One region of the Bradyrhizobium sp. IC4060 genome, then DNA from elsewhere that is predicted to be linked to it. Evidence: riboswitches for the same ligand, from Rfam matches in the RefSeq annotation. Region 1 holds a riboswitch; the other holds the start of a gene.
What was found. Region 1 has a riboswitch for cobalamin ahead of I6F16_RS05130 (energy-coupling factor ABC transporter permease). Riboswitches for the same ligand answer to the same signal wherever they lie in the genome.
Positions count from the first base shown of each region.

Region 1 (14,320 bases):
CCTTCCGGAGGTCGCCGACATCGACGCGCTGGTCGCATCGGTCCAGAAACTGGCGCGCGAGCAGAACGTGCTGCGGGCGAAGGGGTACATCGCGGTCGCTGGCAAGCCGATGCGCCTGTTGTTGCAGGCGGTCGGCGAGCGGGTGCGCCATCAGTTCGACAAGCCATGGGGCGCGGGTCTCAGACAGTCGAAGCTCGTCGTGATCGGCGAGCATGGCGATATCGACGAGGCCGCCATCAAGGCAGGACTTGGTCTTTCAGGATCTGGCATCTGATGCACGTCGTCTTCCGCGAGAGCCGCGGTCTCGAGGAGACCGCGACGCCAAGAGACATCGGCCAGGACCCGGCCGATCTCGTGGTGCTCTCGTATTCGGATTCCGATTTGGCCGCGTTTGCGGCCGGCTGGCGCCGCGGTCGGGGCAGCCTGCCGTCGCTGCGGCTGGCCAATCTCGCGGAGCTGCGTCATCCGCTGTCGGTCGACACCTATATCGAACGGACGCTGTCGCAGGCGCGGGGCATATTGGTGCGCCTGATCGGCGGGGAGTCCTATTGGGCATACGGGCTCGCGGCGCTCCAGCAACTCGCGCAAGAGCGCAACATCGTGCTCGCCGTGCTGCCGGCGGACGGCCGCGACGACGCGCGGCTGGATGCGTACTCGACCCTGCCGGTCTCGACGCTGCGGCGGCTCAAGGTGCTCTGCGACTCCGGTGGCCCGGTCGCCGCGCAAGCCGCGATCGCGCAGCTCGCGCTGGCCTCGGGCCTCTATGCCGGCCCGGTCATCGGCGAGATGACCGTGCCCGAGATGGGATTCTACGATCCCGCGCGCGGCGTCATTGCCGCGCCGGCGGGCGGCGAGGGCAAGCCGCGCGCACTCGTGACGTTCTATCGCTCCTATCTCACGGCCGCCGATACCGGGCCGGTCGACGCCTTGATTGCCGCGTTGCGCGAGAAGGGATTTGACGCCTACGGCGTGTTCGTCACCTCGCTGAAGGCGCCGGGCGTTGCCGACTGGCTGCGCGCGCATCTGGCGCAACATCCTGCGGCGGCGATCGTCAATGCGACGGCGTTCTCGGCCCTTGGCGATGACGGCACGACGCCGTTCGATGCCGCGTCCTGTCCGGTGTTCCAGGTCGCGCTCTCGACGGCGCGGCGCGAGGATTGGGCGGAATCACTGCGTGGCCTGTCGCCCGGCGATCTCGCGATGCATGTCGTGCTGCCGGAGGTCGACGGCCGCCTGTTCGCAGGCGTGGTGAGTTTCAAATCGGCCGGTCAGCGCGATCCCGATCTGCAATTCGCGCATCTAGCGCACAGGCCCGACGAAGAGCGCGTCAACGCCGTTGCCACGCGCGTCGCGGCTTGGCGTCGCCTCGCGGAGAAGCCCGCCGGCGAGAAGCGGCTGGCGATCGTGCTCTCGAATTATCCGGGCCGTCCGCATCAGATCGCGCACGCCGTTGGTCTCGACGCGTTGGCGTCGGTCGAGGCTTTGATTTCCGATGTCGCTGAGGTCGGCTTCGACGTTGCGCCGGTTGATGCGCTCGGCGAGACACTGTTGAAGCAGAGTTTGACTTGGGGCGTCGCCGATTATCGAGCGGGGCTGTCGCGCCTGCCGCAATCCTTGCAGGACGATCTCGCGCGCGCCTGGGGCGCGGTGGAAAACGACCCGAGCTGCCGCGATGGTGCGTTCCACTTCGCCGCCATCGCGTGCGGCCGGTCGGTCATCGCAGTCCAGCCCGAGCGCGGCGACGCGGCCTCGCGCGATGCCGATTATCACGATCTCGCCTGCACGCCGCGCCACGCCTATGTCGCATTCTATCTCTGGCTCAGGCAGCAAGGCTGCGATGCTGTCGTGCATATGGGCGCACATGGCACGCTGGAATGGCTGCCCGGCAAATCCGTGGCGCTGTCGCAAGCGTGCTGGCCGGAAGCGCTGATCGGCGATCTCCCCGTCATCTATCCCTTCATCGTCAACGATCCCGGCGAGGCCGCGCAGGCCAAGCGGCGCATCGGCGCGGTCACGATCGGCCATCTGCCGCCGCCGCTTGAGACATCCGCGGTGCCGGAGGGGCTTCGTCGGCTCGAACGGCTGCTCGACGAATATTCGACCGCTGACGGTCTCGATCCCGCCCGTCGCCAGCGCCTGATCGCGTCGATCCGCGACGAGGCGCGCGCGGCGGGCCTCGAAGACGATCTCGGCCTCGATGCAATGGCCGCACCGGCCGAAGCCATCCCGCGGATCGACCGCTTCGTCTGCGACCTCAAGGAGAGCCAGTTCGGCGATGGCCTGCACGTGTTCGGCCGCGGTGCCTGCGGCGAAGCGGAGCGCGATGCATTGCGTTCCGTGCTCGCCGGAAAACGCGTTGCCCCCGGGCCGTCGGGCTCCCCGTATCGCGGGCGTCAGGATGTGCTGCCGACCGGGCGCAATCTCTTCGCCGTCGACCCGCGTGCGGTGCCGACACCGTCGGCGCATGCGCAGGGGATAAAACTCGCCGAAGAGCTGCTGCGCCGTCACTTGCAGGATCACGGCGACTGGCCGAAGGGCCTCGTGGTGGATCTCTGGGGCTCGGCGACCATGCGCACCGCAGGCGAAGAGTTTGCGATGGCGCTGCATCTGGCGGGCCTTGCGCCGCGCTGGGATCACGCTTCCGGCCGCGTCACCGGTTACGACATCATCGCCCCGGCCGAGCTCGGCCGTCCGCGCATCGACGTCACCCTGCGGGTATCCGGCCTGTTCCGCGACGTCTTCGCGGGTCTCGGGCAATTGTTCGAAGCCGCCGCCGAGGCGCTCGCCGCGCGCGAGGACGAGGGCGATGAGAATCCCTATCGCCAGCGTGCGTCCCGCGTGTTCGCGCCGCGGCCCGGACAATACGGCGTCGGCCTCTCGGCTATCCCGGATGCCTTCACGCCGGACACGCGCGAGGCCGCAGGCGAAGCGTGGCTGTCGGCATCGTCCTGGGCGTTCTCTGCCGATGGCACGATGCAGCCGGATCGCGCAGGTATCGAACAGCGTCTCGCGTCCGCCGACGCTTTTGTCCACGTCCAGGACTTGCCCGAAACCGATCTGCTGCTCGCCGCCGATTATGCCGCGCATGAGGCAGGCATCGCCGCGGCTGCCGTGCACCTCGGGGCAGGCGTGCCGTCGCTCTATCACCTCGATGCGACGCGGCCCGGCGAGCCGCATGCGCGCACGCTGACGGAAGAGATCTCGCGCGTCGTTCGTGCCCGCGCGGCCAATCCGGCCTGGATCGCCGGCATGATGCGCCACGGTTTCCGCGGCGCCGCCGAGATCACCGCGACGCTGGAGCACATGGCCGCCTTTGCGTATCTCGCCGGCCCCGTGCCGCCGCATCTGTTCGACCTCTATTACGACGCGACACTCGGCAACGACGACGTCCGCGCCTTCATGGCGCGCGAAAATCCGTCCGCACTCGCCGCAATGGAAACCTGCTTCACGCGCCTGCACGAGGCCTCGCTCTGGCGAACACGTCGCAATTCGATTGCGGCAGCGCTGCGGGAGGCCTCATGAGCGCGACCACGGTCAAGGGTTGGTGTCCCGGCGCGCTGCGCCCGATGCAATCGGGCGACGGGCTCGTGGTGCGCGTGCGTCCGTTCGGGGGACGCCTTGAAGCACCACAAATCTCCGGGCTTGCGGAACTCGCCGAGCGCTTCGGCAATGGTCTGATCGACGTCACGAGCCGGGCCAATCTGCAGATCAGGGGCGTGAATGAGGACGGCCATCGGCCGTTGCTCGATGGTCTTGCGCGATTGGCACTGCTCGATCCCGACGCCGACATCGAAGCCAGGCGCAACATCCTGGTGACGCCGTTCTGGAGCAACGGCGACGAAACGCAGTCGCTCGCCGCGGAGCTCGAGGAGGCGCTTGCCGATTCTGGCCTGGCGCTTCCCACCAAGTTCGGCTTCGCCATCGATGACGGGCGGTCGCGTGTTCTCGCTGGCGATTCCGCCGACATCCGCATCGAGCGCGACCGCTCGGGCGGTCTCCTGGTGCGGGCCGATGGCGCCAAGCTCGGTCGTTCCGTTGAACGCGGACAGGCCGTGAGCGCGGCGCTGGCGCTCGCAAGCTGGTTCATCATCTCCGGCGGTGCAAACGGCGGGCGAGGGCGCATGGCAGCCCACATCGCATCCGGCGCCGTGTTGCCTCAATCCTTGCGCGGCGAGACCGAGCCTGCGCCGGTGATGGCCGCGGTGCGTCCCGGGCACTATCCGCAAGGCGCGATGGTTGGCGTTGCGTTCGGGCAGATGCTGCACGCGACGCTGCATCAATTCTCTGCTTGCGGCCATGCGCTGCGCATGACCCCGTGGCGGATGGTGCTGAGCGAAGGCAAGCGCGAGATGCCGAACGGGACGGGGCTCATCACCGAGCCGTTCGATCCGGCCCTACGCGTCATCGCCTGCAGCGGCGCGCCGCGCTGCCGCGAGGCCCATGCCGATACGCGCGCGCTGGCCGCGGCGCTGGCGCCGCGCATCCCCGCCGACGCGCGACTCCACGTCTCCGGCTGCGGCAAGGGCTGCGCCCATTCCGGCGCGGCTGCGGTTACCCTGATTGCGACGCGCGCCGGGTTCGATCTCGTCCGCGACGGCTCGACCCGCGACGCGCCGGTCCTGCGCGGGCTGAACGGCGCCGACATCGTCAGCGATCCCTCCATCCTGGTCGGAGGGAACTGATGCCGCACACCTACGAGACCGACGGCGCTGTGATCTACCGGCAATCCTTTGCCACCATCCGGGCCGAGGCCGATCTCGCGCGCTTCACGTCGGACGAGGAGCAGGTGGTGGTGCGGATGATCCATGCCGCCGGGATGGTTGGCCTCGAGGCGCATATCCGCTTCACCCCTGATATGGCGATTGCCGCGCGCGCGGCCTTGCAGAAGGGGGCGCCGATCCTGTGCGACGCGCGCATGGTGTCCGAAGGCATTACGCGGGCAAGACTGCCCGCGGCCAATGCCGTGATCTGCACGCTCGGCGATCCCGCCGTGCCCGCGCTGGCGCAGTCCATGCGCAACACGCGCTCGGCCGCGGCCCTGGAGCTGTGGCGGCCGCATCTTGATGGCGCGATCATCGCGATCGGCAATGCACCGACCGCGCTGTTTCATCTGCTCAACATGCTGGAGGATCGCGACTGCCCGCGGCCGGCTGCGATCATCGGCTGTCCGGTCGGCTTCGTCGGCGCGGCCGAATCCAAGGCCGCGCTGATGGCCGATCCGCCGGCACCGGCGCTCACCGTCGAAGGCCGCCTCGGCGGCTCCGCCATCACGGTTGCTGCCGTGAACGCGCTGGCAAGCCGGAGCGAATAGCCATGGGACGCATCATCTGCTGCGGTCTCGGCCCCGGCGATCCTGATCTGATGAGCGTGCGTGCCGATCGTACGGTGCGGGGCGCTAGCCACGTCGCCTATTTTCGCAAGAAGGGCAGGCCCGGTCAGGCGCGCCGCATCGTCGATGGCATGCTGGCTGCGGGCGTTACCGAATATCCCATGGAATATCCTGTTACGACGGAGATCGCTTTCGACAGCCCCGAATATGTCCAGCTGCTCGCCGGCTTCTACGACGAATGGGCCGAGCGCCTGGCGCGGCTTTCGCGCGCCGTCGACGTCGTCGTGCTCTGCGAGGGCGATCCTTACTTTTACGGATCGTTCATGCATCTGCACACGCGCCTGCAAAGCCGCGTCGAGATCGAGGTGATCGCCGGCATTCCCGGCATGGTCGGTTGCTGGAACGGCGTCGGCCGGCCGATCGCGCTCGGCGACGACGTGACGACGGTGCTGATGGGCACGCTGCCCGAGGCCGAGCTCGAACGCCGCATGCGCGATTCCGATGCACTGGTCGTCATGAAGACCGGCCGCAATCTCGCAAAAGTGCGCCGCGCGCTCAGCTCCGCCGGGCGGCTCGCCGATGCCTGGCTGGTTGAGCGTGGCACCATGCCAGGCGAGCGCGTGGTGCGGCTCGCCGAGATCGATGCGGCCGATTGTCCCTATTTCGCGATCGTGCTCGTGCACGGCAAGGGCCGGCATCTGGATGCCGCCGAATGACAGGCACACTGACCATCGCGGGCCTCGGGCCGGGCAGCGACGCGCTGGTGACGCCGGAAGTTTCCGCCGCGCTTGCGACGGCGACCGACATTCTGGGCTATGCGCCCTATGTCGCGCGCGTGCCGCCGCGGCCTGGGCTCACTCTGCATCCATCCGACAATCGCGAAGAGCTGCAACGCGCGAGCGAAGCCCTGCGGCTTGCCGCCGAAGGCGGTCAGGTCGTCGTCGTCTCTTCTGGCGATCCCGGCGTGTTCGCGATGGCATCCGCCGTGTTCGAGGCGCTCGAGCAGGCGCCGGAATTTCGTGAACTTTCGATCCGTGTGCTGCCCGGCGTCACCGCGATGCTGGCGGCCGCCGCGCGTGCCGGCGCGCCGCTCGGCCATGATTTCTGTGCGATCAATCTCTCCGACAATCTCAAGCCGTGGGCGGTGATCGAGAAGCGCCTGCGCCTCGCGGCGGAAGGCGATTTTGCCATCGCGATGTACAACCCGCGCTCGGCCAGCCGCCCGGAAGGATTCGGCCGTGCGCTGGCGCTGCTTCGCGAGGCCGGCTGCGGCGAGCGTCTCATGATCTTCGCGCGCGCGATCAGCGCGGCCGATGAAAAGATCGAGATCGTGACGCTGAACCAGGCGACGCCCGAGATGGCCGACATGCGCACGCTGGTGATCCTCGGCAACTCGCAGACGCGCCGCGTCGGCCGCTGGGTCTATGCGCCGAGGCGCGCAGAATGACCGAGCCATTGCATCACGTCAGTGACACTCTCGACCCTGTGGCGCTCGGGCAGCTCTGGTCGCGAGATCATGATTACGGGAAGGCCGAGCATGCGCGCCGCGTCGATCTTGGCGCGCGCGCCGTCGCCGCCGGAATTGCGGGCGACGATCCAGGCGATGCCGCGCGTGTGCAGCATCTCCAACTCGCCGTCGAGGGTGAAGGGGCCACGCGATACGATCACATCGGCCGCGAAGGGCAGCGACGCTTCGGGCGGATCGACGAAACGCAGCGTGTAGGCATGTTGCGGCTTGGCCGCGAACGGCGCGATGTGCTGACGGCCGATGGCGAGGAACACGTTTGTCGGCACCTCGGGCAGGGCCGCAACGGCGGCGTTGACGTCGGCGACCTCGATCCAGTTGTCGCCGGACACCCTGGTCCAGGGCGCGCGCTCCAGCGCGATCAGCGGCGCATTGGTGTCCGCGCAGGCCTCGACCGCATGACGGCTCATTTCGGCAGCGAACGGATGCGTCGCGTCGATGACATGCGTGATGCCTTCGCGGCGGATGTAGTCGGCCAGCCCGCTCACGCCGCCAAACCCGCCGATGCGCGTCGGCAGCGGCTGATCGGCGGGCGCGCGGGTGCGGCCGCCATAGGAATAGACGGCATCGATGCCGGCGCGCGCGATCTCCGCGGCGAGCAGGCTCGCATCGGCCGTTCCGCCCAGAATGAGGGCGCGAATCATGTCTGATCCCTGGCTGACCATCATCGGTATCGGCGAAGATGGCCTTGCCGGGCTGTCGGAGGCAAGCCGAAAGGCGCTTGCCAAGGCCGAAACCGTGTTCGGCGGCGAGCGCCATCTTGCGCTTGCCGAAATTGGCAGCCGCGGTCGTCCATGGCCGGTGCCGTTCGATGCGGATGTCGTGCTGAGCTGCCGCGATCGGCCGACGGTGGTGCTCGCCTCCGGCGACCCGTTCTGGCATGGCGCCGGCGCAAGCCTCGCCGAGAAGCTCGATAGCGGCGAATGGATCGCGCATCCCGCACCTTCGACCTTCTCGCTTGCGGCCGCGCAGCTGGGGTGGCGACTCGAGTCCACCGTCTGCCTCGGGCTTCACGCCGCACCGTTCGAACGTCTCGTTCCGTATCTGACGCGCGGTGCGCGCATCATTTGCCTGGTACGCGATGGCAAGGCCGGCAGCGATCTTGCGAAATGGCTGACGGAACGCGGCTGGGGCTCCTCGACATTCTGGATTCTCGCCGCGCTCGGCGGGCCGCGCGAAAGTGTCCAGGAGTATCGCGCCAAGGATTTTTCTGATGATCTCACTGGAAACCCAGTGGCAGTAGCCGTGGAGGCGAGGGGCGCACATGGCATTGCTCGCAGCTCGGGCCTGCCGGACGACGTCTTCGTTCACGACGGCCAGATCACCAAGCGGCCGGTGCGCGCGCTTGCGCTCTCGGCGCTGGCGCCGCGTGCCGGCGAGCGGCTGTGGGATATCGGCGCAGGTTCAGGCTCGATCTCCGTGGAGTGGGCGCTGTGTGGTGGGACGGCGAGTGCAGTCGAAGCGCGCGAGGATCGCGCCGCGAACATCCGCAAGAATGCAGCCGCCTTCGGTCTGGCACATCGGATCACAGTCGTCACGGGCAGGGCACCGGAAGCTCTTGCCGGGTTGGAAGCGGCGGATGCCGTCTTCATTGGCGGTGGTCTCGACGAAGTGTTATTTGATGCGATCTGGCCGCGGTTCTCGCCGGGTGCGCGGCTCGTGGCGCATGCTGTGACGCTGGAGACGGAAGCTCTGCTCGGCGAGCTGCATCGGCGTCACGGCGGCGAACTGATGCGGGCCGAAATTTCTCATGCCGCCCCGCTCGGCCGCTATCGGTCGTGGGAGGCAGCACGCCCCGTGGTGCAGTGGAGTGTGGTGCGATGAAGGTCGCCGGACTCGGCTTCAAGCGCGATGTGACGCTGGCTTCGCTGCGTGAAGCGCTGCTCGCTGCGGGCGGTGCGGAAGGGCTTGCGGCGATGGCAACCGTCAGCGATAAGGCCGACATCGAGGCGCTGAAGCAGCTCGCACGCGAATGCGGCGTGCCGATCAGGGCCGTTCCGGTCGCGACACTGGCCGGCATCGACACGCCCACGCAATCGAATCTCATCGCGGAGAAATTTGGCACCGGATCTGTAGCCGAGGCTGCTGCGCTCGCGGTCGCCGGTCCGCGCGCGCGGTTGATTGCAGCACGGGTTGTCTCGCAGGATCGCACCGCGACCGCGGCGATTGCCGAAGGAGACGGCCCATGACCGTGCATTTCATCGGCGCCGGGCCGGGCGCGCCCGATCTGCTGACGTTGCGCGGCCGCGACCTGATCGCGGCCAGTCCGGTTTGTCTCTATGCCGGCTCGCTGGTGCCGGAGGGCGTGTTGGCGCATTGCCCGCCCGGCGCACGTATCGTCAACACCGCGCCAATGTCGCTCGACGAGATCATCGCCGAGATCGCAGCCGCGCATGCGGCAGGCCTGGATGTCGCGCGGCTGCATTCCGGCGATCTCTCAATCTGGTCGGCGATGGGCGAGCAGCTCCGCCGTTTGCGTGCGCTCGGGATTCCCTACTCGGTGACACCCGGCGTTCCCTCGTTCTCGGCTGCCGCGGCCGCGCTGGAGGCTGAGCTGACGCTGCCCGGTCTTGCTCAGACGGTCGTGCTGACGCGCACGCCGGGCCGTGCCAGCGCGATGCCCGAGGGCGAGAAGCTCGCCGCGTTCGCTGCGACCGGCGCGGTGCTCGCGATCCACCTGTCGATCCATCTGCTCGACCAGGTCGTCGCCGAGCTGACGCCGCATTACGGCGCGGATTGCCCGGTCGCGATCGTCTGGCGCGCGAGCTGGCCGGAGCAGCGCATCGTGCGTGCGACGCTCGCAACGCTCGATGCGTTCGTGGGTGGCGAGATGAAGCGCACGGCGCTGATCCTGGTCGGCAAGACGCTTGGCGCTGCCGATTTTGACGAGAGCCGTCTCTATGCCGCCGATTACGACCGCCGCTACCGGCCCGTCGGTGCCGAGCCGCGCTTTCCGGAGGCGTCGTGATGCCGGCGAGCCTCGTCATCTCCGCGCCGGCCTCCGGCGTCGGCAAGACCACGCTGACGCTGGCGCTCGCCCGCGCCTGGCGCAATCGCGGCTTGAACGTGCAGTGCTTCAAGAGCGGCCCCGACTATATCGATCCCGCCTTCCACGCCGCAGCCACGGGACGCGCCTCGGTCAACGTTGACAGCTGGGCGATGGATCGCAGCACCATCGCGCATCTCGTCAGCCGTGGCGGCAATTCAGATGTCGTGCTCGCCGAGGGATCGATGGGCCTGTTCGACGGTGTCGCCGCGCGCGGCGTCTCCGGCACGGGAGCGACCGCTGATATCGCGGAGATGCTGGGCTGGCCGGTGGTTTTGGTGATCGATCCCTCCGGCCAGGCGCAGACTGCGGCAGCGATCGCCGCCGGCCTTCGCGATTACCGCGCCGGCGTGCGCCTTGCGGGCGTCGTGCTCAATCGCGTCGCCAGCCCGCGCCATGAGGATCTGGTGCGGCGCGCGCTGAAGGAGGCCGGCATCAAAGTGTTTGGCGCGCTGCCGCGCCATGCCGAGATCAGCCTGCCGAAGCGGCATCTCGGCCTCGTGCAGGCCGAGGAGCAGGCCGAGATCGGCGAGCTGATCGACGAGGCCGCGCGCTTTGTCGCCGAGCACGTCGATCTCGATGCGGTGCTCCACGCGGCAGGCAAATGGTCGCCGCAAGCTGTGGCGAACGGATTGAACGTGACGCCGCCCGGCCAGCGCATCGCGCTGGCGCGCGATGCGGCGTTCTCCTTCGTCTATCCGCATATGCTGGAAGCTTGGCGCGCCGCGGGCGCCGAGATCGTGCCGTTCTCGCCGCTGGCCGACGAAGCACCCGATGCGAGCGCCGACGTGTGCTGGCTGCCGGGCGGCTATCCCGAGCTGCATGCGGGAAAGATCGCGGGCAATGCGCGCTTTCGCAGCGGCTTGCGCGCTTTCGCCGAGACGCGGCCGGTGCATGGCGAATGCGGAGGCTATATGGTGCTGGGCGCAGGCCTGACCGACGCCGACGGTATCAGCCATGAGATGGCGGGGCTGCTTGGCCTCGAGACCAGCTTTGCCAAGCGCCGCATGCATCTCGGCTATCGTCTTGCTGAACTGGCTGCGCCGATGCCGGGGCATCAGCCTGGCGCGCGCCTGCGCGGCCACGAGTTCCACTATTCGACCATCCTCGCCCAGCCCGATACGCCGCTCGCGGTCGTGCACGATGCCACCGGCGCGGTCATTGCCGAAACCGGCTCGCGCCGTGGCCATGCCACCGGCACGTTCTTCCATCTGATCGCGGAGGACCGGTGAGCGGTTTTGTCTCTTTCGTTTCCGCCGGTCCGGGCGATCCCGAGCTCCTCACGGTGAAGGGCGCCACGCGGCTGCGCGAGGCCGACGTCGTGCTTTATGACGATCTTGCCTCCGGCGCGATCCTCGATCTCGCACGGCCCGGCGCCAATCTCGTCGCGGTGGGAAAGCGGGCCGGGCGTCCTTCGACCAAGCAGCACCACGTCAACCGTCTCCTGGTCGACTATGCCGCAACCGGCGCGCGCGTGGTGCGGCTCAAGTCAGGCGATGCCGGCATTTTCGGCCGGCTGGAGGAGGAGATCGAGACGCTGCGCGAGGCCGGCATCGGCTACGAGATCGTTCCCGGCGTCACCTCCGCCTGTGTCGCCGCCGCCCAGGCCGGCATTCCCCTGACCCGCCGGTATACCTCCCGCCGGGTGCAGTTCATCACCGGCGCTGACGTCACCGGCGAGCTGCCGCCCAATCTGAATTGGGCGGCACTGGCCGACCCCGAGGCCACGACCGTGGTCTATATGGGCCGGCGCACCTTTCCGGCGCTTGCCGCAAAATTGATCGCGCACGGCCTTGCGCCCAGCACCCCGGCGCTGTTCGCCGAATCTCTCGGGCGTCCCGACGAACGGCTGGTCCGCACCACGATTGCCGAGCTCGCCGAGCAGCTTGGGCGCGGCGGCGCCGCTTCCACCGCCGCCGTCATCCTGTTCGGCGCGCTGGCGGGAGAATATCCGGCATGACGGCTCCGGCATCGGTTCGCCCCTTGACGCCCGCGATGCGAAAGGGGCACACAAGAGCGGCATGGTGCTCGACGCGGCGCAAAGCGCCGGAGCATAATCGGGAATGGGGATGGGCGGACCCAGTTGCGGCGCCCAAAACCCCAGCCGCCCCCGCGACTGTAAGCGGTGAGGGCCTCCGAACCGCCACTGGACCGCAAGGTCCGGGAAGGCCGGAGAACCCAGTGAACCGCGAGCCAGGAGACCGGCCGTGCACGTATTGAGGCCAAGGCCGTCGGGTGTGACGGCGGAAAGGAATTGAGCCATGCATATCGAACCCGGGATCGTGACGGGCGCCAAGCTCGTGTTGAGTTACGCAACCGGCATCGCCGCAGGCGGCGTTGCCTTGAAGCTCGCGGTCGAAACCGTGCGCGAGCAGGGCGCCGGCTCGTTCGCGGCGCGGACACTGGCCACCACCGCTCTCGTCTTCGTCTTCTTCGAGATCCTGCCGCACTTTCCGGTTGGGGTATCAGAGGTGCACTTCATCCTCGGCTCGACCTTGTTCCTGCTCTTTGGTGCTGCGCCCGCCGCCTTCGGCCTTGCATTTGGCCTGCTGCTTCAGGGCATGCTGCTGGAGCCAGTCGATCTGCCGCAATACGGCATGAACGTCACCACGCTGCTGGTGCCGCTGTTCGCGATCCAGGCGATCGCCACGCGGATCATCCCTCGCAACACCGCCTATGTCGATTTGAAATACGGTCAGGCGCTGGCGCTTTCGACGACCTACCAGGCCGGCGTGATCGCATGGGTGGCGTTCTGGGCGCTCTATGGCTCCGGCTTTGCGATGAGCAATCTCGCCAGCGTCGGGACGTTCGCTGCCGCTTATGCGCTGGTGATCGTGATCGAACCGCTCGCCGATCTCGCGGTGCTGGCGCTGGCGAAGTCGCTGCGCGGCGTCACCGCGCCCGGCCTCGTCACCCCGCGCCTGCACAACGCGGCGTAAGAGATCAGCGATGGGCGGCCGGTGTGGCCGCCCATCGCGCTCGCGATGCTCACGCTCTCCCTGATCGGCATCGGTTGCGGCGATCCCGCGCAGCTTACGCGCGCCGCGACCCGCGCCATCAACGCCGCCGATCTCATCCTGATCCCGCGCAAGGGGACTGCGAAATCCGATCTCGCCGATCTCAGGCGAACGATCTGCGCCGGTGTGCTCACCAACAAAGCGACGCGCATTGCCGAGTTTGACCTTCCCGTGCGCGATGCGACCGAGTCGGACTACCGCAAGGGCGTCGACGATTGGCACGATGCGGTGGCCGCGACCTGGTCGCAGACGATCGCTGGGCATCTCGAAGATGACGGCAAGGTCGCGTTGCTGATCTGGGGCGATCCTTCGCTCTATGATTCTTCGCTGCGCATTGCGCGGCGGCTCGATCCATTGCCGACAATCGAAGTCGTGCCTGGGATCACCTCGATCCAGGCGCTGTGCGCGGCGCATGCGCTGCCGCTCAACGACATCGGCGAGCCGTTCCTGGTCACGACGGGGCGGCGCTTGCGCGAAGGCGGCTGGCCGCAGGGCGTCGATACCGTCGTCGTGATGCTCGATGGCGGCACGGCGTTCCAATCGCTGGATCCAGAAGGCCTGCAGATCTGGTGGGGTGCCTATCTCGGCATGCCCGATCAGATCATCATGTCCGGCGCGCTGGCCGAGGTCGGCCCGCGCATCGTCGCGTTGCGGCAAGAGGCGCGCGAGCGGCACGGCTGGATCATGGATAGCTACACCATCAAGCGCAGGCGTTGAGCAGCATGCTTCCCGAATGGGTTACCCAGAACTGCCCCGAGGTCTCCGCTGTTCATCGCGAGGCGGCCATTGCGCGGCAGGGGCAACTGACGAAGCCGACCGGCGCGCTCGGCCGGCTCGAGCAGCTCGCAATCGAGCTTGCGGGCCTGCAGGCCACCGAGCAGCCGCGCGCCGCGCGGGTGCCGATCATCATCTTCGCCGGCGACCACGGCATCGTCGCGCAGGGCGTGTCGGCCTATCCGCAAGCCGTCACCATCGCGATGATGGCGAATTTTGCTGCCGGTGGCGCCGCGATCTCGGTGCTGGCGCGCGAGCTGGGTTCGAGCCTCGAGGTGGTCGACGCCGGCACGCTGGCCGAGGCGCAGATCGCGGGAATCGTCACCGACAAGCCGCGCAGCGGCACCCGCGATTTCAGTGTCGAGGCCGCGCTCACGCCGGCGGAATTGGCCTTCGCCTTCGAGGCCGGGCAGCGCGCGGTGGTGCGCGCCGAGGCCGGCCGGCCTGATCTCTTGATCTTCGGCGAGATGGGGATCGGCAACACCACGACCTCAGCAGCGATTGCTGCGAGCCTGCTCGGTGTGAGTGCCGACGAGATCGCGGGCAGCGGCACCGGCGTCGATGCGTTGGGCCGCGCGCACAAGGTGCGGGTGATCGATGCGGCGATCGCGCATCACGGCGTTGCGGGG
Region 1 is NZ_JADYVJ010000001.1:1,078,769-1,093,088, reverse strand. It holds gene cobW (cobalamin biosynthesis protein CobW) at 1-274, shown strand, start outside; gene cobN (cobaltochelatase subunit CobN) at 274-3,522, shown strand; gene cobG (precorrin-3B synthase) at 3,519-4,682, shown strand; gene I6F16_RS05175 (precorrin-8X methylmutase) at 4,682-5,311, shown strand; gene I6F16_RS05170 (precorrin-2 C(20)-methyltransferase) at 5,314-6,045, shown strand; gene cobJ (precorrin-3B C(17)-methyltransferase) at 6,042-6,776, shown strand; gene I6F16_RS05160 (cobalt-precorrin-6A reductase) at 6,752-7,498, opposite strand; gene cbiE (precorrin-6y C5,15-methyltransferase (decarboxylating) subunit CbiE) at 7,497-8,678, shown strand; gene I6F16_RS05150 (cobalamin biosynthesis protein) at 8,675-9,043, shown strand; gene cobM (precorrin-4 C(11)-methyltransferase) at 9,040-9,822, shown strand; gene I6F16_RS05140 (cobyrinate a,c-diamide synthase) at 9,822-11,132, shown strand; gene cobA (uroporphyrinogen-III C-methyltransferase) at 11,129-11,860, shown strand; cobalamin riboswitch at 11,906-12,125, shown strand; gene I6F16_RS05130 (energy-coupling factor ABC transporter permease) at 12,162-12,839, shown strand; gene cobF (precorrin-6A synthase (deacetylating)) at 12,885-13,634, shown strand; gene cobT (nicotinate-nucleotide--dimethylbenzimidazole phosphoribosyltransferase) at 13,640-14,320, shown strand, end outside.

Region 2 (16,817 bases), on a different contig from region 1:
TCACCAAGAGCAGAATGCGCCATAGATCGCCTTTCTCGTTCGGCTTGTCATTCTGCTTGGGTAAGTAGTCGACCCCAACAGGTTCAATGATAGTGCATCGGCCCTGCCGCAGAAGATCGCCGAGCCGGCCTTGCGGCGTAGTCACAAAGTTGAAGTTACTTGGATCATGCAGAAAGCTAAGATTTGCGTCCCTTTCACCATCTGCGACTTCTTTGGCGATCAGCGAGAGCGCTAGGGCACGCCAGCCCAATTCCATCGGCTTCGCATAGGTTGACGCAAGCTCAATCGTACCGTCGAGCGCGACTTTCCAGGTGATAGCGTACTGTTCGTCTGATTTGTTGTCTCGGTGCCTGGTCCACGAAACGAAAACATGGTCGTTTTCGCCAAGTTCAGCGACCCCCCACATCTGAGGGACGAACTGTGCCACCTTCGAGACATTGGAGATGATTTGTTCTATCGTCTCACCATCTTGCGCTCGCCACGTTGACTTGAGTCTTTCGACAAGTGGGTTGTCGCTGGCGCGAATAGTGTTACTCATGGCAGCCGGCCAGGCTAGGCAGATTAGAAGTCCGCCCATGCGAAGCCATAGCGCGGGTCTTCCCGACATTCTCTTCATAACCCTCGGCCTATCACGTTTCATCCGTACATCTTTCAAGGCGGGCAACCTTGAACCTGCTATGAGCGAGCGCAAGAAGTTTACGGAGACGCGACGGGGCACCCGCGGCTGTCCCGCGCGGGCAGGCGCTCCCCTCTATGTCACGCGCCGCTAACTTCCATAGCCAGCGACAGCGTCAATTGGCTGAGCTGGACATCCCCAGCAGAAGAGACTGGGCATGTCGAGGGGCTTGCATTCTTCGTGCCAGGCAGCAGGCGGAGATTTGCACGGGGTTTTATGTCCCTATTGTCGACTTTCCGACCTGCGCACGTTTCGATGTTTCCATTCAGTGTATCGGCGTAGTTTGTGCATCCTTGTCCCGCACAGATAGTTTGCGGAAGAGGTGAGCGCCTCGATGCCAAGTGCCTGATGAGATTCGACGGTGTGTTTGCCGTCATTGAACCGGGTGGTTCGCTAAAGTTGCCGTCGGCGTTCGGCCTACATGATGGCTGGCGATACGAAGCCGAGAAGTCTGGCTGGCACGAAAATCAACCTGCTCGCCGCGTATGTTGCTAGATTGCGCCTCCTGCCTTGACGTGTTCAATGGGGATCCTCTAGTCGAGAAAATAGCTGGCCAGCGGATGTGCTGGGCGAACCGCTGGAAATCGGAAGCCGCATCGAATGCATTCTGCTCGAAACGGCGGTAATCGCCGCTACGCGGGCTGGTTTTGTCCCTTCATTGATGGGGCGGGCGGCGTCGCCTCAAGGCAGCTCCGAGTCGCACTCCGACATCTGACAAGGACATCTCTGATTGCGACAGCTCTGTTTAGAGAATCATAGAGATGGACGGTCATTCGCCTAGTAGATGTCGCAGATAGCGTGGCACATAATCTGAGAGGTTGACGGAAGAGTCCTCCTGCCGATAATCCAAGCTCGTCGAGGTTCTCCGAATCCCACTTGATCCGGAGCTAAGAGGGAAGCCGGTCCAAATGCCGGCGCTGCCCCCGCAACTGTGAGCGGCGAGCTACTGTCCAACGATGTCACTGAAGCCCGCACGGCTTTGGGAAGGCCGGACAGCAGCGATGAGCCAGCGAGCCAGGAGACCTGCCCCGACGATAGATTGGTCCACGGGCGGGGTGTCTCGGTGGTGCGCCAAGCAGCCGTCGCGCGCGCGACTTCCTCTGCCTGCGTCCGCCATGGCCTCTGTCCCCAACAGGGGTTAACACTATGTCTCTTCTCTCTCTTCCGGTTGCTACGCTCGGTACGCCACGCATCGGTCCAAGGCGTGAGCTCAAATTCGCTCTTGAAAGCTACTGGGCCGGAAAGATCAGCGAACAGCAGTTGCTCGAGGACGCATCCGGCCTGCGCGCAGCGAACTGGGCTCGTCAGAAGTCTCTCGGCGTCACGGTCATTCCGTCGAATGACTTCTCGCTGTATGATCAGGTGCTCGATACAAGTGTCATGGTTGGCGCTATCCCGGAGATCTACGCCTCGAAAGGAGAATCCGTTTCCCTCAAGACGTACTTCGCCATGGCTCGCGGATCACAATGCGACGATCAGGATGCGAGTTGCGGTCTGGGCCCGCGGGGGTCTGGCGCACCCGCGCAGGAAATGACTAAGTGGTTTGATACCAACTACCACTACATGGTTCCCGAGTTTTACAAGGGACAGGGGTTCAGACTTTGCTCTCGCAAACCCATTGAAGAGTATGTGGAAGCAAAGGCTCTAGGCTTTCAAACCCGCCCTGTCCTGATCGGGCCCGTCACATTCCTAAATCTCGGTAAGAGTGCCGATAGCGCGTTCCAGCCCCTCTCCCTACTGGATGATTTGATACCGGTCTATATCGACGTTCTGCATGAATTGGCCGAACGAGGGGCAAGTTGGGTTCAGTTTGACGAGCCCTGCCTGGTCCTTGATCTGGACGAAGCGGTGCGAAAATCATTGCTACATGCCTATAACCGGTTCGCAAAGGAGGGACCGGCTATCAAGATCATGGTTGCCAGCTATTTCGGCGAGCTAGGCGACAATCTGGATACCGCATTGAGCCTCCCGGTTTCCGGTCTGCACTTTGATCTAGTTCGAGCGCCAGAGTTGTTGGATAAGATCGTCGCTGTCGGCCGAAGTGATCTCGTCATGTCGCTCGGGGTCATCGACGGCCGGAATGTATGGCGGTCGAACTTGTCGTCCCTTCGTCAGCGGCTGGAGCCCGCGATTGCGAAGCTCGGCAAGCACCGTGTACAGCTCGCTCCATCCTGCTCGCTGCTTCACGTGCCGGTCGATGTTGAACTCGAGACCGGGCTCACGTCCGACGTCAAGAGCTGGCTTGCTTTCTCTGTTCAGAAGATGCGTGAGCTTGCGATCCTGGCGCGAGCACTCGCTGGCGACCAAAATGTTGGGCTCGCTCTTGCCGATTCGGAATGCGCTGCGACTGCCCGCCGGACTTCGCCGAAGATCCATGATGCCAATGTCGCTACCCGGATGAGGGCGATCGACCAGACGATGCGCAGGCGCGCAAGCCCATTTGCCCGTCGTTCCGAGATCCAAAGGGCGCGCTTTGGACTACCAGCTTTTCCCACCACGACAATCGGATCGTTTCCGCAGACCAGAGAGGTTCGAAATGCTCGTGCGGCGCATGCGCTAGGCGCGATGAGCGACGAACAATACGGCAGGTTCATCAAGGAGGAGATAGCCCGCGCCGTACGTTGGCAGGAGGACATCGGTCTTGACGTCCTCGTGCACGGCGAATTTGAGCGCAATGACATGGTGCAGTACTTTGGCGAGCAACTCGGCGGCTTCCTATTTACCAGGAAGGGATGGGTACAGTCTTATGGTTCGCGCTGCGTCAGGCCCCCGATCCTGTTTGGCGATGTAGTGCGGTCGAAGCCGATCACTGTGGACTGGTGGTGCTATGCGCAATCACTAACTAGCAAGCCGATGAAGGCGATGTTGACCGGACCGGTGACGATCCTGAACTGGTCGTTTGTTCGCGATGATATTCCTCGAAGCGAGGTCTGCCGTCAGCTGGCGCTCGCGATCCGCGACGAAGTCCGCGATCTCGAGAATGCCGGTGCGGCCATGATCCAGATCGACGAAGCGGCACTCCGCGAAGGATTGCCCTTGCGCCGATCGGAGTGGAAGGCATATCTCGATTGGGCCGGAGAGTGCTTCCGCATTTGCTCATCGGGCGTTGCCGATCAAACGCAAATTCATACACATATGTGCTACTCAGAGTTTAACGACATCATCGGTGCGATCGCTGCAATGGATGCGGATGTCATTTCGATCGAAACGTCGCGATCGAAAATGGAGCTACTGGACGCATTCAGCAAGTACGACTATCCAAATCAAATCGGACCGGGCGTGTACGACATCCACTCTCCACGCGTTCCCGAGGTGGGCGAAATGCAGGAGCTGATGGTACTGGCTCGGACGCGTTTGCAGGAATGGCAGCTCTGGGTCAATCCGGACTGCGGCCTAAAAACGCGCAACTGGGAGGAGGTTCGACCTGCGCTAACCAACATGGTCGCTGCCGCCCGCGAACTGCGTGCAGCATCCGATCCGCAAAACCATTGATCCCGCGCTCGGGTCTGTTCTCGACCAAGCGAATTTGCTTGTGGTCATTTGCGCTCTCCGCAATCTCGAGCAAGCCTTGGGGCCAACCAAAATGCCAGGCCCCAGTTGGTGGTCCGAAGGAGGTGAACCCGGAGGAACGACGCTGACGCGTCGCGCTACTTGGCCGAGAGAGAATAGCCGACGGTTCATCAAGGCGAGAAACATTCGCCGAAAATATGGACTCATATCGACACATTTATCGTTGTTAATTATGACGTGGTAAGCGATCGTTTGGTCTGAGAGTCAAAATCTACACAGAGGTGTGTCGCTCGCGAGTACATTGGGAACGGTTGCGACAGCAATGCGAGGAGTGATGCCGGACGGTCACCGCAAGCCCCCACCACAATCGGTCCGCTCGGACATGTTTCCCGTCAGGCGCTCTCATTCAGGAAACTCTAGATAGTTTCCGACGAGAGGACGCCGAACCCAGTTCCTGCCTCAACTCACGCCAATCTATTGTGCAGGATGGCCGCCGCTATCCGAGCCAGATACGCCAATGCGTCGGCTGCACGGCGACGTGCTCTCCGGTATTCGCGTTGATCCATCCGCCGAACACCCGGCGACAAGGAAAGACCACCCGGTGAATTGAATTGCCCTCGATCACGGCAATCTCCAGATCCTGATCGAAGGGCGGCATGATTTCGAGCCGCTCCCAGATCGAATCGCCATTAGATCCTGGACGAAGTTCATCGCTGCGAGCTGACAAATTTAGACAACCTTGTGAACATTGCGAACATCGCTTGGTTTCCGCGCGAACAGGCTCTGCCCGATTAGACCGGACGGCGCGCGGTATCGATGGCGTGAGCCGCGGCAGAGGGCTATCGGCCGTCGCATCGTTGGTACGGAACACGGTCCGCTCGCGAACCGAAATATTTAGATTTCCGCCGGGAAACAAGGCCTGAGCTTCAGTCGAATCGATCTGGGTCAGCTCAAGACCTCGGCTGTTGGTATTTGTAACTGTTCTGCACGAACTAAACTGGTCTGCAGCTCCAGCAATCCGGCCCGCGGCGGGGTAGATGGTCCGGCTTTCCGTCATGTCACATCTCTTGTTGGTGACACATCTCCGTGTTCTGCAGCGTCATGGCGTGGGTGTGCGGGCGACCTCAGCCGCGCTCTCGCGCGCGTACCACGCGCTCCAGCGAGCGCGCGAAGACGCCGGATTCGGTTGACACCATTAGAATGAACGTAGCTTCGCTCGGAGCCCATAATCGGGCCTGTCCGCAGGTCGATAAAGTAGACGCCATCGCAAGCGGCGCAACTTATCATGTGCAGGTCATCGACCCGCGGCTCGGCTGCGTCCGGAAGGAGTCCTAAAAAGTGATCGCTGGTACCCGGACATGAAAGCATCATGGGCTCAAGTCGTTCTTTCCGCCATGCGTATGACCTTACTAGAAGATGACTGCTATCAGGACGGAGTCGCCGCAGCATTGATGCGGGTCAAAAGGCCAGTCCATCCGGAGTGGTTGAGCTCGAGCGGCAGCTACGTGCCACAGACGCCCGCGTTGGCAGTCGACATGTCCGAACTCGGGAGTCCGCCAGGGCCTCGCACTCTCTGCAAGACGCCAGCGTGTTGATTTGAGGCGCAACTCACGCTCCAAGGGTTACGGCAGCATTTTTCCTCATTGCTCCGTGCACGCGGATGGTCAAACGATTGTTCGCCTTTCATTGTCGGTAGCCTTGCCGGGGCTGATCCCACCCTTAGGGTTTGGCACTGAAGTCCGGACCTGGGCTCGTGGAAACGTGGGCTGCGACAAGCCTTATGATCGGCTTTGCTGTGGCGGCGGCTGGTGGACTGTCGGATGCAAGATCGGGGTTCCTTGCCTGATTGCTGCACGATCGCCTGCGCGTATAGTGCCTCGCCGCCGCATATGGAAAATCTGCACGCGCGCGCCTGCAATGCTAGTGCATGTTGCCCTCGATCGTCTCTGCGAGACAATCCTCGATCAAACACTTGATTTTCCCGGTCGTCGGCATGAGGCTCCTGAGAGGCGCTGCCCCTCGGCTCAAAGCGTCGTGCGATAAGGCAGGTAGGACAGACAGGCCATCCCTGTTCTTCGCGACAATAAGCGGCTCGCGCCGCGCTGTTACATCTGGATCTATCTTCGGACGAGCGGACAGACCTCTTGGGGTGCTGCTTGAGGCAGATCAAGTACTCTCGGTGCGAATGGCAGAATAGTAGATAAGCGAACCACGGGAAGAGAGGGGCATGCCTTCATTTAATGTTCGGTTTATTAAGACCGTTTGTGACGATACTGGCGGCGAGCATCGTGCGTGCCAGGCAGCATTCAAGGTCGATGCCGCCTCCCTGAGTGCTGCTGCTCAGCAGGCGGAGACTGATTTTTGCAAGCAAAAGAGTGTCCGCGATTGGACAATCTTCGCCGATGTGTTGGAGCTTCGAACCTCACCTGCATTAGCTAATCCATCCAATCAGCCTTTCGAGGATCCCCAAGGACGAGCTTCTCATGAGCAAGCAAGGGTTTCGCCCTTCCTGAGATTTCCACGAAAGCGGGACATCTTCACCGACCAAGGCTCGTAGTTCACGGGCCCGACGTTCACCAGCGTGCTCGCCAGTCATGGCATCCCCCTTGCTTGCCCGGCGCGACAACGAATTCGTCGAGCATGCCTATGAGACTGTGTCCGACGCCCGCGTCTCGGGCGGACGATACCTCGCCTTCTACAATGGCCGGCGTCCGCCTTCGAGCCTTGGCGGCGGCGCTCCGGATCAAGCTTACTTCCGGCCGCTGCCATTCCGTGCGGTAGCCTTACTATGGCAGACGCTCCACTTACACAATCGGCACAGATCGGCAGTCGGTCTGTGGAATCCTGAAGGCACGGCCAATACCGGAAGCGTGACCTTAAATTCGTACGACGAGGGGTCGAAAGTGAAGGAAGTCGTGGTGGGTACGGCCACCAATCATGCGGCTCACGATCGCGAACTCTCTTGCGATCTATTCTCTTATATCAATCTTAAGCTTCGCTGGGAGTGGTATTGTCCGCGTTCTCTCGTCGGCGGCAGCAGGTACGCAAGCTGGCGCACGGGTCCGCCACCGAATCCAGGACCGCTATCTCGACGAACTGAATGAGGACGTCGAAGGAATTGTGAACCCGTTGCGGGAGCTTAACGTGAAGGTGCATCGACCGATGACCCTTTGCTCGTGCGGTCTTGAAAAGGTGGCTGATTATTTGCCAGAAGCAATGCGCAAGTGATAGTCGCGCCCGAACCACTCAAAAATGGTTCCCCAGCTTACGACGATGACGATCTGCCGTTGTCCAGTCTTTACATAGATATCAACGTCCTTTCGGTCCCTCCTGACGTCGTTTTAGTCAACGACGCCTGCCCCGAACTGGCCCGGATCCTTGAACACAGTCGCTTTCCGGTCATACCGGCTCGGCACCGCCATAGGTGGATCTTTATTTGCTTTACTCTCGACACGGTCCGCGAAGACGGGACGGAGGATTTCTTCAACTATACCGGCGATAAACGTAATCGTCTGCTTCCCGAGGCGGCGCCTCGTAAAGCCATTGCTTGGGAAGCCTGATAGCTGGCGAGGGTGTGCTCGCTAGGACTGGTCAAGGTTATGCTGCATCAACTAGTTGCCAGAACCAAAAAACTGTAGCGTAGGTTCCGCAAAGCCGCAAAGTAGCTGAGTCAATTAGATGTACTCTCGCCACGTTTCAGGCCGACGATCGGCGAGTGCGCCTGTCAGCGGACCCTAAGTTGGGACGTGAACACGCTCACATCTTGCGCCACCATCGTGCCCGTGACGGTCTTGACGTATCAGGACGGGAGCTTTCGAATGTCATTTGATCGTCCAGTGACTTTAAGGGAGACTGTTGCTTCGATGTCACCAAACCGATGAACGGCCGGTCTACGCTCGTGCGACAAAAGACACCACATGTTCGATATCTATTTGAACCAAAGACACGATCTTTTGGTCATTCCGACAGGCTTTGGGATCCCCGCGGGATTGGACGGCAATTGGAAGAGAAAGAAGCGGGCGGTTCGTTCCGTGAGCGACGTCATTCGTCAAGATGTACAACAGCGTGGTTACCACCGACGTCGTTTGATCTCGTACCGGTCCAAGGCGACACTTGAGACCTCGTCACACTCCTAGTCAACGCAGCTATCTAATGCTGAACCGTTCTTCGGAAACTTCGGGCAGGATGTGGCCGATGCCGTCGAAAGCGGTGCTTACCGCGGCGACAGCAGGCGGGTGTCGCGCATTGGGCTTAAGGAGGAAGCTTTCTTTTGAAGGCGGGGCGCGCCTCTGGAGCTTACCGCAAAATAGGCGTTGTCGGGCTTTTCCTTGGGTCAAGGGCGTGTGCGTGAGTTTTCAGCTGTCTACCTCAAGATGCTGCCGGCCAGCCGCACGGTCGGGCAAGCATCGAAGTCGTTAAGCAGCATTGGCTATCTGTATAGCAGCGGCCCGGAGTGGCCAGCTCGTATGAAGCGCAGCGCAGCCGCGCGCCCCAACTCGGTATTTTCGGCCAAAGCTGATGCGGGAGGCCGGGTGCTGGATCCTCACCGAGGAGGGAAGGGAATATTTTGAGACGCTCGAACACTTAGATCGGTGTGCTATGCAGGCGTAGGTTGAGCGACAAATCGCGCAACAGCCGAAAGCTGAGCAACCGCCCCTTTGACTTCGCAGGTGGGAACGAACGCGGGCAGAAAGCGCCCCACGGCAAGCGATTGAGCCCACGTAAACCGCTGCCGGCGTGACGGTCAGCCGATCACCCCCTTGCTGATGGTGATGTACTCAACTACACCTCGAAGTTCACATTTGGAAACAGTGGCGTTGTAATGGGTATTGCGAAGTTGTTCAACGCGGCTAGGGATATTGGCTTGATTTAACCTGAGGGATGGAGAATCTGGCCTCTTCATGCACATCAGCGTGGTCGAGACGACGGTCGGCTAAACTGATCTCGGGGTTGGCTTACTCATTCCAGAGAGTGTCAGTTGCTTAGCTGCGAATAGAAGGGCGTTGATTGGAACGTTCTCAGAGCGCGAGGTGTATATGAAGTTTACAGTTCCACAGTTGTACTAGCCCAGACGTCTCGCGTTTGGAAGGCATGACCAAGTTATACGCTGGCGCCACTTCTATCATATTGTCTGTTTTTTGCGGTCGTCGTGCCGTGAAAACTATGCTACAAGCCGCTCCTCTCAAAAGGAGCATTCATCGTGAAGAAAGCAACCAAGAAACGCGTTAAGCGGCGCGAATGGACGAGGGCAGATATCAAGGAGCTCAAAGTCCATTCGAAGGCCCGAACCCCGGTCATAAAAATAGCAAAGATGACCAAACGCAGCGTCGGTGCGCTCCGCCAGAAGGCCTTGCATCTTGGAATCGGGCTCGGACACCAACGGTAGTTTTGAGCAGCGCTGGTACTGGCGCGATAGGGCGGCTCGCTGGGCCGCCCTCAGTACCCATAGAAATTTTGTCGGAAATTAGCTTTACGGATCCGCGCTGAGAGAGTGTTTGGATCCTGGTTCACTGTCGCGGTGGGAGCTCCAGCATCCTCTCATTATTGACGGACTATCTTAGACGTGGTCTCAACGGTTGTGACCAATCGGCAGTGAAGACATTACCTTGGTGATGGCCCAATCGAGGATCTCCCACATGAACGGCCGATCCAGTGTGTTGGCCGACCAACGGCGGTGCTCACTGGAAGTAGCGTCTGGATCGCTACCGCGCTGAGAAGATTGCTGCGTCCTGCCATGTGTGATGTCCGCGTTATAGTCTGCTTCTTTGCAGCACTCCGCTCATATGCCTACGTTTGTGTATGCCGAGCCTCAGCAACGTGCATGTCGCAGTTACCTCTTCAATGCCCCAGCGCATGATGTGCCGCGCGCGGTCTTTGGCAAACGTCCGTATAGTTCTTTTCAACCTTTGCTATATTTGCAGTCAATCTTCGTGCAATTGAGCTGTTGCTTGATTTCGTTTTATCGGTCGAGCAATCGGGGAAGCGATTGCAGTTATCGTTCTGTGATCCCGCCCGATCGGACTGAACGGGTCTCAAGTCATGAGTGGCAGACAAAATTCTTGTCCTTTCGACTCCTTGTACGCAAGCGGTTGCCCCCATGTGATCCGGCGGCCGGCTTTGTTTCGCCCAATCGAGCTAGCGCCGACAGATGGCGCTTGCCAAGCACGAGTGTCTGAATGATGAGCGGACGTTTTGGTCGTTCACCTGAGGTGTGCTTTCTCCTTGGTCTTCCACGATCCGGGACCACACTCCTGGCACATTTGCTGCAGCTCCATCCAGACATTGTGGCTCCGCCTGAACCCTGGTTAATGCTGGCGCTTGAAGCAATTGGCAAGGTGGATCGGCGTCATCCGGCCGGCAGCTCTCTAATTGAGGCCGCCACCTCCGAATTCTTGGGACGGATAGATCGCACGATCGTTAGCCGCGCTTTTGCAGATGCAGCATACGATCAGTATCTGGCAAAAGCGGGTAAGCGCATCATCATAGATAAGACACCACGCTATTGGACGGCACTTGAATTTGTTGAATCCGTCTATCCGGAATCGCCACACATCCTTCTGATGCGCAATCCCTACGCCATCGCCGCTTCACTGAAATCGACGTGGGGCATCCCACTGCGGGCAGAAAGCGCGCAGCCGGTGAGCGTATCCAGTCTCGCTGACCTCATGCTTCGACTGCCCGATGGCATAATATCTTCACTGGCCGATTTGGTTTTGGGTCTTCCTAGGCTCGCCGCGCAACGTATTCGCCCGCAGACTCATTTGGTGCAATACGAACTGCTCGTGGCGCACCCGGACCAGGAAATCCAGCGTCTACTGACAGCGCTCGGCTGTGATCCAGGAGGCGTCGCATCGGCGAGCATGGGACGAGTAGATTATCTTCAGTCCAGCAGCTTTGGAGACCGAAAAATCCTGGAACGAAACACCATCGACGAAAGCTCTGTCAAATCATGGCAATCTCAATTGAGCGTCGAAGAGATGCAAACCGTGACCGATCTGGTCGGTGCCGAGCTTTTGGTGGAACTCGGATATGAGCAGGAACTGCTGCATGCCCAGAAAGCCGGAGTTCTGGACAGGGGACGGGAAGTAACCGAACTCTATCGTCGGATATTCCGAACCTGGTGGGATTTGCGAAGTGCCAAGGCGGGAGGACTGTCCGGCTTATCTCACGCTGGAGAGTCGGCCCACACTACTTGGAACATTTCGGAGAACCGGGACGTAGCTATCGAGATGTTGCGAGGCGAGGTCGCGCGGCTTGAGCAGATCCTCGGGAGCTCCTAAGGACTCTGAATGCTTGTGATCAAGCCACGCTGGTTGATTTAGCCAACTTAACCGGCACGCTGATCTCCGATCAGGTGTGCCGCACGCCGGCCGTACGAGCGGCAGAATGCGATATGCTGCCGCGTCCGAAGTGTGCTGTCGAACGGGTCTTGGCCTCATTGACGAGCCGTGCGCCTTGGCCGGCCATTTCTGCCGCGGATATTCCCCGCTCTGGGCTGGAGCCATAGAGCGGCGAAGAACAGAGATCCTGCACCGAAAACAAGATATATGCTGCCAAAACATCTGCACCGTCTCGAAGCTGAATCGATAGAAATCATGCGTGATGTGGTCGCCGAGTTCAAAAGGCCCGTCATGCTTTACTCCATCGGAAAAGATTCAAGCGTTTTGCTACACCTTGCGATCAAGGCGTTCTATCCGGCAAAAATACCTTTCCCCCTGCTTCACGTCGATACGACCTGGAAGTTCCGCGAGATGATCAGCTTCCGAGACGCGACAGCCAGGCGGCTCGGCCTCGACCTGATTGTCCATGTCAACAAGGACGGCAGCGCGCGTGGGATCAATCCGATCGATTCCGGCTCCGCGCTACATACCCAGGTGATGAAAACGGACGCGCTGAAACAGGCGCTCGACCTCCACGGATTTGATGCCGCCTTTGGCGGAGCCCGGCGCGATGAGGAAAGGAGTCGCGCGAAAGAACGGATACTCTCCTTCCGTTCGGCCGGACATGTATGGGACCCCCGTAATCAACGGCCGGAGCTCTGGAGCCTATTCAACACACGGATTCGCCAGGGCGAAACCATGCGCGTGTTTGCGATGTCAAACTGGACCGAGCTCGAGGTGTGGGAATACATCATGATCGAGAAAATTCCGGTCGTTCCGCTCTACTTCGCAAAACGAAGACCGATAGTGCATCGAAATGGTGCGATGATCATGGTTGACGACGAGCGATTGCCGCTTAACTGCGACGAGACGCCGGAAATGCGGATGATCCGCTTTCGCACCCTTGGATGTTATCCCTTGAGCGGGGCTATCGAATCCGATGCGACGACGATCGAAGGTATCGTCGCAGAAATGCAGACCGCGACCGTGTCGGAGCGCCAGGGGCGCCTAATTGACACCGATGAAGCCGCTTCAATGGAGAAGAAGAAGCGGGAAGGCTACTTTTGATGTTTACAGAGCCGACAACGGAACCGGTTCCGGCCCGGACGAAGGATCAGTTACGATTCATCACATGTGGCTCGGTGGACGACGGTAAATCGACGCTGATCGGCCGATTACTGCACGACAGCAAGATGATCTACCACGATCAGATCACGGCGCTGGAACGCGACAGCATCAAGTACGGTAGCACCGGGGATAACATCGACTTCGCGCTGCTTGTGGACGGCCTCGAGGCCGAACGGGAGCAGGGCATTACGATCGATGTTGCCTACCGCTTCTTCACTACGCCGCGGCGCTCCTTCATGGTGGCCGATACTCCCGGCCATGAGCAGTATACCCGCAATATGGCTACCGGCGCCTCGCAAGCCCAGCTCGCCATTATCCTGATCGATGCCCGCAAAGGCGTGATGGTTCAGACGCGCCGCCACTCCTTTATCTGTGCGCTGCTCGGTATTCGTCATATCGTGCTGGCAGTGAACAAGATCGATCTTGTCGCATACGACAAGGAGTGCTTCGATCGGATCGCGTGCGACTATATGGCCTTCGCCGCCGGTCTCGGCTTCACCTCGATCGTTCCGATCCCGATCTCGGCGCGATACGGCGACAACGTCGTAGACCGCTCCGCGCGTGCCGACTGGTATCGTGGTCCCTGCCTGCTTGAATATTTGGAGAGCATTGACATCCAGTCCGGCACCGCAAGCCAGGCTTTCCGCTTTCCGGTACAATGGGTGAACCGGCCAAATCCGGATTTTCGGGGCTATGCCGGGACGGTGGTTTCGGGGAGGATCTCGGCGGGGGATGAGATCATTGTCGCCACGTCGGGACGGACCACGCGCATCAAGCGGATCGTGACCCACGGTGGCGACCTTGTCGGCGCCGAAGCCGGGGATGCGGTGACCATTACACTGGAAGACGAAATTGATATCGGCCGCGGCGACATTCTGTCCCGACCGGACGATCAACCGAAGGTCGCCGACCAATTCGCTGCTTATGTGATTTGGATGGACGAGGAGCCGCTCGCTCCCGGACGCAATTACATCCTGCGGATCGGATCGCAGACGATTTCCGGCAGCATTACCGAAATTCGGCATCGGATCGACGTCAACACTTGTGCGCATCTGGCCGCCGGGATGGTTTCGTTGAACGAGATCGCCTTCTGTAATGTTGCGACCACAATGCCCGCAGTATTCGATGCTTATGACGTCAATCGGAAGACCGGATCATTCATCGTCATCGATCGTTACACCAATCGTACGGCGGGGGCCGGCATGATTGCCGTTCCGCTGCGGCAGACCGCCAATATTGCTAGGCAAGCCCTATCCGTGGATAGGAGGGAACGTGCCGCGCTCAAGAATCAGAAGCCTTGCGTCATTTGGTTCACCGGCCTGTCCGGCGCGGGAAAGTCGGCGATTGCGAACCTCGTTGATCAAAAGCTGTTTGCGATGTCGCGGCATACAATGCTGCTGGATGGCGACAACCTCCGACACGGATTAAGCGCCGATCTGGGCTTCTCGGAGGCGGACCGCGTGGAGAACATTCGGCGTGTCGGTGAAGTTGCCAAGTTGATGGCCGACAGCGGCTTGATTGTGATCTGCTCGTTCATCTCGCCCACGAGAGCCGAACGGGACAGGGTGCGCATCCTTGTTGGCGACGAAGAGTTCATAGAAGTCTTTGTCGATACGCCGATCGAGGAATGCGCGCGGCGAGACCCGAAAGGGCTGTACTCAATGGCGAAATCAGGCAACATCAAGAACTTCACCGGAATCGACGCCTGCTACGAGGCACCAGAAACACCGGATATTCATCTCAGGACCATGGAGCAGAACCTAGAGCATTCAGCGAAAGCGGTAGTGGATGTCTTGATAGCGCGCTCAATTCTTGATGGTTAGATGTGCTCGCGCCACGTCATCAATTCGCACAATATCCTGCCGGCGCGGCTCAGGCGGGACCTGCGGTCAAACTTTTCGCTCGAAAGGAACAGAATGGTCGCACCCTCTCGTGTACTCCCAGCTTCCGGTTATGTGCTCGAAGTGGATGGTCAATTCAAAACCGAGTACGCGAGCAAGGATGGAGCGGTGGAGCTCAAGAGACGCCGTCCCATGCTGCAGATCAGAGTCTACGATGCGGTGAGAAAGGCCAGAGAGGAAGTCCGACTTCCACTAGGTTGAGGGGGGTGCTTCGCGCTTCTTGCTGCGCGTGCGGCCAAGGACACGCCGATCTGCCTTTAAAGCCGCGCCGGGGCCGCGGACTCGGGCGGCTTTACTCTCCCGCAGAGTACGAAGCGCGGGCCGCGGTTTTCCGGGGCTGGCTATCCGGCGAGCCTGGGCTTACTCCAGGTATATTGATCAATCTGAAGCGAGCAATCGGTCGCGATCCATCCTGTCGTGACCTATGGTAACGTCCGGCAAGCTTGCTTCCTTTTGGCCGCCGCTCGTAGGCGAACACGGTCGGCGTACGCCCAGCGCCTTCATCGCGAGGCAACGCTGCCGCGACCATTAGCCATCCTGCGCTACGGAGCTCCGTTGCGTGTTCGCGTCATGCTCCAGTCCTCCTTCCATCGTGTTGCCATGAAGGCGGCCATTGACGCGACCGAAAAGTTAAGGGAGCTCATCGCTGGCCAAGCGACAAAGAATGATCTCTCGATGAGCCGCTCTGGTCAGCCATCGACGCGCTCGACCGCACTTTAGATCGCGTAGAACGCGAGTGCACATCAACGAGCGGGCCTGCGGAGGAATCAAAGCGAGCAGAACGGCTCGGAAGTGACTATCCTCGAACCAGAGTGCCTCATGGGCGAGGTACTTGCGCTCACCGAGTGCCGGTGATGGGTGGCTCGCCGGCTGAGGCGTTTGAGCGCCGTAAATCACCGTACCTTCGCCGCCATGATCGCCCGGTGAGATGTCTCGCGGCGAGCGGCGTGTAGTAGCGAACAATGGATTCTGCCGACGATCGATTTGAAAGATGGACCTGCACCACTCATCTGGACTCGGCTCGACGCACTCCCAGCAAATCAGGACAACATGCTCTGTCGCACGGCTGCTCGCCGAAAGGTACCTACTGATCCTTGCTAAGCGGCCAGCAAGGATCGCTCAATCATCATCAACTCGAACTCGACCGCAGGCAGCAAAGTCCTCTCGAGTCAACCGCAAGGGCCTGATAACAGCAAAGCGATGCAGGAGTGATCTCGCCGGCAACGCGGAGAAGCGTAAGCGGTGTTTTCCTCCCACCTGAGATCAGATCGGGAATGGTCGGCTCGGGATTACACTTTTCATCACCAACGTCGAATTGAGGCGCATGACGTGTGGCAGGGCGAGAAGGCTGTCGTCGTACAGTCTTTGGAATGTAGCTAGGTCCTTGCTGACGACGTGAAGCATGTAATCAGGCTCACCGAAGAGTCGCTGGGCTTGGACTATCTCGGGCACCCCGAGCAGCGCCTTCTCGAACGCCAACACGTTTTCTCTGCTCCCCTCGCGAAGAGTCGCATAAACAATAGCCGCAAACCCAAGGCCCAGCTTCGATGGCTCTACGGAGGCTCTGTAATCCGTTATCACTCCGGCTTCTTCCAGCGCTCTCAATCGACGATGGCAAGGCGAAAGGCTTAAACCGACGCGCTCCGCTAAGTCGGTAGCAGAAATGCGTCCTTCGCGTTGAAGAATAGCAAGTATCTTGCGGTCAATTGCGTCCATGCGAGAGAATATGCCTCAGATCGCTCGTTCATTGCAATAATTTGGGAGCACATTTCGCCAGCGACGCCGTAAAAATCCGCATCTCGCAATCAGAGGTGCATGAGATGGAAATCGGTTTGGTCGCCGCCTTTTGGGCTTTGTCGCTGTCACTTGTCCTGACACCAGGAGCCGATTGGGCTTACGCGATATCGGCAGGCATGAAGGATCGTGCGATAGTGCCTGCCGTGGCTGGAATGTTGCTGGGGTACGTAGCAATCACGACAGTAGTAGCCGCTGGTGTGGGAGCCATCGTCGCCAGCGTGCCGTCTGTCCTAACTGGGCTTACACTGATCGGCGCGGCCTACTTGCTCTATCTTGGGCTTGCGGTTTCACGGAGCCCGCCCCTTCCGGAAGCAGGTCAACAGCAGACAGGAAGTTGGTATCAGTGGCTGACGCGCGGCTTTGGTATCAGCGGCATCAACCCTAAAGCGCTGCTGCTCTTCCTGGCCATCCTACCGCAGTTCACCA
Region 2 is NZ_JADYVJ010000023.1:43,813-60,629, reverse strand. It holds gene I6F16_RS35445 (nodulate formation efficiency C protein) at 1-538, opposite strand, end outside; cobalamin riboswitch at 1,518-1,722, shown strand; gene metE (5-methyltetrahydropteroyltriglutamate--homocysteine S-methyltransferase) at 1,823-4,168, shown strand; gene I6F16_RS35435 (hypothetical protein) at 4,683-5,243, opposite strand; partial or broken gene I6F16_RS35430 (IS3 family transposase) at 6,711-6,969, shown strand; gene I6F16_RS35425 (hypothetical protein) at 7,124-7,414, shown strand; gene I6F16_RS35420 (hypothetical protein) at 7,411-7,746, shown strand; gene I6F16_RS35415 (hypothetical protein) at 9,387-9,572, shown strand; gene I6F16_RS35410 (sulfotransferase) at 10,363-11,466, shown strand; gene cysD (sulfate adenylyltransferase subunit CysD) at 11,677-12,633, shown strand; gene cysN (sulfate adenylyltransferase subunit CysN) at 12,633-14,516, shown strand; gene I6F16_RS35395 (Lrp/AsnC family transcriptional regulator) at 15,858-16,310, opposite strand; gene I6F16_RS35390 (LysE family translocator) at 16,352-16,817, shown strand, end outside.
Region 2: it holds a riboswitch for cobalamin, as region 1 does, so the genes downstream of both, metE (5-methyltetrahydropteroyltriglutamate--homocysteine S-methyltransferase) here and I6F16_RS05130 (energy-coupling factor ABC transporter permease) in region 1, are expected to answer to the same signal.